DNA from 2 places in the Ureibacillus endophyticus genome. Region 1 is predicted to be linked to the other one. Evidence: predicted binding sites of a transcription regulator. Region 1 holds the regulator's gene; the other holds the start of a gene.
The links. The regulator LexA, encoded in region 1, represses DNA repair genes until DNA is damaged. The targets are predictions, from matches to a motif close to CGAACATATGTTCG.
Positions count from the first base shown of each region.

Region 1 (3,221 bases):
CACCAGTTGCTTCAAAGACAATTTCAGGTGCTTGTCCATCAAACTTCGTTATTTCTTCAATACGATTATGTAATCGTTCAAAATCAACTCGGGTATGATTTAGTTCACCTTCATATTCACATTGTCGATATTGATTATACATAACTACCGAACTTTTCCCTTTACTCACATCTAACGCAATGACATGATTCATCATTCTATTCTCCTTTTTAGCCAATCATAGAAGTCCTCACATTGCCTTATCGATTCCACTTTCTTATACACGATCTCTTGGACCCAACATACTAAACTGATTCATATAAGGATGTGAAGTTAGCCGGTTTTTTTTACGGACTCTCATACGGTCCCTGGAGCTGTTCGACTTTCCTTCACTTCTACTATAAAAAAATAGTAGCACAAACCATGGCCTTGGTTTGTACTACTAATGTTAGTATGTTTTTATTGTCAGGAATGATTTATAGCCCCCTTCGAATAGTTTATAGTGGAGGTGGTTTTGTGAAGCCAATCATCGGAATTACAATGACAACGAGTGATGGAAAGTATTGTATTAACTCTCCTTATGTTAAATCGGTCATAGATGCTGGTGGGATTCCATTTTGTATTCCTTTTGGTGTTGAAAAAGATGTCAGGCAAGTAATCGATTCAATTGATGGCCTATTGTTAACAGGTGGGGTCGATATACATCCTCACTATTTTCAAGAAGAGCCACATCCCAAACTCGGTGAAGTAATGTTAGAGCGGGACAAAGTAGAAATTGCTCTTGCTCATGCGGCGTTAAATCATAAGCTACCTGTTTTTGCAATTTGCCGAGGCATTCAACTATTAAATGTAGCACTAGGTGGAACATTATATCAAGATATTAATGCTCAGTACGAAGCTGAGCCATTATTGCACAAACAAAATGCATTAAGACATGAACTTGCTCATTTTATAGAAATTTCGAATGGAACGAGATTGCATAATATTTTAGGAAAAGATCGTATTGCAGTAAATTCTCTTCATCATCAGGCAGTTAAGGATGTTCCTGCATTATTCCAAATTTCTGCTAGAGCTAGCGATGGCATTATCGAAGCAATGGAATTAAATGACTATCCGTTTTGTATAGCTGTTCAATGGCACCCAGAGGAAATGGCTGCAAAAGGGGAGGAGCATTCTTCAAAATTGTTTAAGGCATTTGTTGAAGCATGTTTGGAACAAGGTGTAACTTAAAAAAAGTGAACAATAGGGAGTGCTAAACGCACAAGTTCAGGGTTAAGTGCACGAGAGAGAATACTAAACGCACAAGCCATACTTATTAAAATAAGAAATTCAGCTCCACAAAAAATGGTTGTCCTTCAGTCTAGTTATGACTAAAGTGACAACCATTATTATTGAATATTGCGGTATAAGCCAACAACTTTACCTAAAATCGTAACTTGGTTTACTAAAATCGGATCCATACTTGAGTTTTCTGGTTGTAATCTAAAATGTGTTTTTTCTTTAAAGAAACGTTTTACCGTAGCTTCGTCATCTTCAGTCATAGCTACAACAATATCCCCATTGTCGGCTGTTGAGGTTTGTTTAACAATGACATAATCTCCGTCTAATATACCTGCTTCTATCATGGACTCTCCCATTATCTCAAGCATAAATAGATTTTCTTCACCCGTTCCATATGTATCTGGTAGAGGGAAGTATTCTTCTATATTTTCAATTGCTGTAATTGGTAAACCTGCAGTAACTTTCCCAACTAGAGGAACATGGATTACGGATTGTTTTTGAACAGTGTCACTTTCATTTTCTAATATTTCAATTGCACGTGGTTTCGTAGGGTCTCGGCGAATTAGACCTTTACTTTCTAAACGTGCTAGATGGCCGTGTACAGTGGAACTCGATGCAAGACCTACTGCTTCTCCAATTTCTCGAACAGATGGTGGATATCCCTTCGTACGTACTTCCTCTTTAATAAAAGCTAGTATCTCTTCTTGTCTTTTTGATAATTTTTTCAACTTTCTCACCTCTTTAAGTGAATATCTATCTCTATTAATTACATATAGTATAGCAGTGAAAGATTGGAAATGCAAACATAGGTTCGAAAATGTTATTGACAAAAACATGTGTTCGTATTAAATTAGGAACATAGATTCCGAACAAACATTCGATTAGGGGTTGATAGTATGAATTGGTTACAGAAAAATAATTACATCGTTGTACTATTTATTGCATTTGTTGTAATAGTAGGCATTTTATTAATAACAGATAACGGGAAAACAACATACGAACAAATAGAAATTCAACATGGTGATACACTTTGGACTTTAGCAGAACATTATCGTGGAGATATGAAGCCACAAGAATGGATTAATCTTGTACAATTGGAAAACCACTTAAACAATGAGATAATTATTGCTGGACAAGTTATCACTATCCCAATTGCTGAAGATAGTCATTACATTGCCCAAAATAAAATGAATGAGGATTCTCATTCAATAGAGGTAGCGAGTAAAGATCAATGAATAAAAGTGCAGTAATTTACACAAGAGTGAGTACAGAAAAAAATACACAGGAAACTTCTCTCAAAAGACAACAAGAAGAATTATCCCGTTATGCTGAACAAATGGGTTATCGAGTTCTAGCAACTTATCAAGATCAACAGAGTGGCTACGATGTAGAGAGAGAAGGCCTATTAGATATGATGGACTATATAAAAGAGCACAATATTTCTGCATTGTTTATACAGGATGAAACCCGTTTAGGACGAGGAAATGCAAGAATGGCAATTCTACACTTACTTCAAAAAAGTGGAACAACTGTATACTCATTAAATAATGCTGGTCCACTAACATTAAACGAAATGGATACAATGCTTCTTGAAATATTGGCTATTGTGGAGGAATATCAACGAAAGATCCATAATGCGAAGATTAAAAGAGGGATGAAACGAGCTGTTGAAAATGGCTATCGTCCTGAGTTGAATATAAAAAATCGTCAAAATCACGAAGGTCGTGAAAGAATTGATGTGCCTATTGAAGAAATAGTGAATTTGCGGGAAAAGGGACTTACTTTCCAAGAAATCGCTTCTACATTAAGAGGATTAGGGTTTCAGGTTAGTAAGGCAACAGTTCATCGAAGATACACTGAATATATAGAAGGACTTGGAGACTAGAATTTGTGCTTCAAGTGTTGCAATCTTTTAAGAAATGCATATATATAAATTACTTGGGGTTGGTTCATAAAGAACT
Region 1 is NZ_JAMYWW010000001.1:1,139,126-1,142,346, forward strand. It holds gene NKR20_RS05540 (IS110 family RNA-guided transposase) at 1-193, opposite strand, end outside; gene NKR20_RS05545 (gamma-glutamyl-gamma-aminobutyrate hydrolase family protein) at 496-1,209, shown strand; gene lexA (transcriptional repressor LexA) at 1,368-1,988, opposite strand; gene yneA (cell division suppressor protein YneA) at 2,157-2,495, shown strand; gene NKR20_RS05560 (YneB family resolvase-like protein) at 2,492-3,145, shown strand.

Region 2 (3,221 bases), 410 kb from region 1:
TCCAGCGAAGTTTAAGTTTAGATGATGTTGCCAAAGCTACTAATGTAAGTAAAGCGCAGTTAGCTCAAATAGAAAAAGGTGAATCGAACCCAACTGTCTCCACTATATGGAAAATTGCATCAGGAATGAGAATTTCATTTTCCTCTCTTTTACAACCGCCAAGGGAACAATTTCAAAAATTCGATGAAAAAACATCTACAGTTGTATCAGAAGAAAATGGAAAATATCGTGTATATTCCATTATTCCGTATGACCCTGAAAGAGGCTGGGAATTCTATAAAATAGAGATGGATCCTGGTGTTATACATAGGAGTGAAGCACATTCAGATGGCGTAGAAGAAACGGTAACAGTCATCAATGGACAAGTTCTCGTGGAGGCTGGAGGAATGAAAGAACATTTAATAAAAGGAGAAACATTAGTGTTTTCTGCTTCACAGGAACATCAATACGTAAATCCAACAAATGAGATGACAACTTTACATTTAATTATTCAATATCGATAGAGGTGGTACTTGTGAGCGATTGGTTTACCGTTGAAAATATCGAAAGTTTAGCAGCTCAATATCGAACACTTGGACCGCTAATTGGCATTTTATTGCCTTTTATAGAAGCTTTCCTTCCATTTTTACCACTAGTAGTGATTGTAGTTGCAAATGCTAGTTCTTACGGGCTTTGGATAGGCTTTCTGTTGTCTTGGATAGGAACTGTTTTAGGATCTTATGTAGTGTTTCTACTCGTTCGAAAGTTCGGGAAACATCCAAGGCTTCGAAAATTTATCGGTAGAGAAAAGATACAGAAGCTTATTCAATGGGTGGATATGCGTGGTTTGAGTCCACTTTTTATTTTACTTTGTTTTCCTTTCACTCCTTCCGTATTAGTTAATATTGTTGCCGGTTTATCGCATATAAAAAAGAAGTATTATTTAATAGTCATTATGGCCGGTAAGTTTGTCATGATTGCCAGTATGAGTGTGTTAGGATACGACTTAAAGGCACTATTAACAGATCCGGTTAAATTGATTTTTGCAGGGGTAGGAATTTTCCTTCTCTGGTTTATTGGAAAGGCATTAGAAAAACGTCTTAATAAAAAAGTGGAACGAGATTTGAAAGATTCATCTAGTAATAAGAAAAATGTAAAAATGTCTATGAAGAAAGAGCGGTTACTATAAACTGCTCTTTTTCTACGATATATGGGAAATTATCTTTTACACTTAAAAAATACTATAATAAATAGGTGATATTATAATAGAAAAAGAGTATTATTGATAGAAATTTATAAGATAAGAACATTTGTTCTGTATATAATCTAAATTAATAGATAAGAAGGAGGAGCTATATGTCATTAAGAGTGATTAGTGGAAGAGCTGGGACAGGTAAAACCACACTTATTCATAAAGAAATTATTAATGAGTTAAAGCAACAACCCCTTGGCCCGCCAATTTATTTAATTGTCCCTGACCAAATGTCTTATCAAGCAGAGTATATGTTAACGAACAATTATGGCATCCAAGGAATTATACGAGCACAGGTTATGACGTTCAAACGTTTAGCTTGGTATATCCTACAAGAAACAGGTGGGATAGCAAAAGAGCAATTAGATAAAATTGGATACCGTATGTTAATTAGACGACTTCTTGCAGAAAATAAAGACAAATTTTCACTGTTTCGTCAAGCTGCAGATAAACGAGGATTTACTGAAGAAGTTGAACAATTGGTAAAAGAATTTAGCCAATATAACATAGATAGTGTAACTTTAAATGAAGCAATAAATAGGTTAGAAGAATCCAACGCTCCCCAAACATTAATTGCTAAAACAAAAGACTTACAAATTATCCTATCAAAGTTAGAGGAAAAACTAGGGGATAAGTATGTTGATAGTGATGGTTTTTATCCAATTTTACTCGAGCAATTACAAAATTCACAAAAACTAAAAGAAGCCCACATTTATATTGATGGTTTTACAGCATTTACTGTTCGCGAATTTGAAATTGTAAAGCAATTATTGGCATTAGCTAAACGAGTAACCATCGTACTTCCTTTCGAAAACGAACAAGATATGTATGATGACCAAGCTGTATTTTATCGACCAGCTGTCATGTACGATAAATTATTACAAGAAACTGCAAATTTCAAAGTTGAAATGGAGCCACGTGTTCATCTACATACATGTTATCGTTACAACAATAATGACTTACAACATATAGAACAGCAATTTCACGAGCCAGTGCCAACTCAAGTAAAGGCTGAAGGATTTGTAGAAATAATTGAAGGTGCAAATCGTCGAGCAGAGGTACACGCAATTGCCCGGGAAATATGTCGACTTGTGCGGGAAGATGGCGTTCGTTATAAAGAGATTGGGGTTATGTATCGACAAGCAGACCTTTACGACCCTCTCATTAATACAATTTTTAAACAGTACGACATTCCTGTTTTTACAAATGAAAAGAAATCGATGTTACACCACCCGTTAATTGAGTTTAGTCGTTCAATTTTAGAAATTGTTACATCCAATTGGCAATATGAACCGATTTTTCGAAGTGTAAAAACGGATTTATTTTTCCCATTAAACAGTAATTTGAAGGAAATGCGTGAAAAAGCAGACCTGCTAGAAAACTTTGTTATTGCACAAGGGATTTATGGGTATCGTTGGTTTGAAGATTCAAGATGGTTTTACAAAAAATATCGTGGACTTGAGTTTTTCTCTAAACATCAAACAGACGAAGAATTAAAAATGCAGCAAATCATTGATGAAATGAAATCAATTGTAAAAGAACCAATAGAAAAATTACAGCAGGAATTGAAGAATGCAAAAACTGGACGTGAAATCGCATCTGCGTTGTTTAACTGTATTGAAGAAATGCAAATATACGATAAGTTACAAGTGTTAAAGGATACTGAACTTGAAGAAAAAGAATTACATGGGGCAAGCGAACATGATCAGGCTTGGAATCGCTGGATCAATGTTCTTGATCAATTCGTCCTAATGTTCGGTGATCAAAAATTAATCGTTGAAGAAGCTGCACAAATTTTAGACGAAGGATATGATACACTTCAGTTTTCGAAAATTCCTCCTTCTGTTGATGAAGTAACTGTGGCGACTGTTGAATATTCAAGATTTGATAATAAGTCAGTCGTTTTTGTAATTGGTGTGAATGATGGAGTTTATCCAATGCGTATCGATTATGAAGGATTAATCACCGACACAGATCGTGGATGGTTTGA
Region 2 is NZ_JAMYWW010000001.1:726,591-729,811, forward strand. It holds gene NKR20_RS03550 (helix-turn-helix domain-containing protein) at 1-503, shown strand, start outside; gene NKR20_RS03555 (TVP38/TMEM64 family protein) at 515-1,168, shown strand; gene addB (helicase-exonuclease AddAB subunit AddB) at 1,336-3,221, shown strand, end outside.
Region 2: a site for LexA is predicted at 1,283-1,296, ahead of addB (helicase-exonuclease AddAB subunit AddB). Genes of this name have one in related genera too.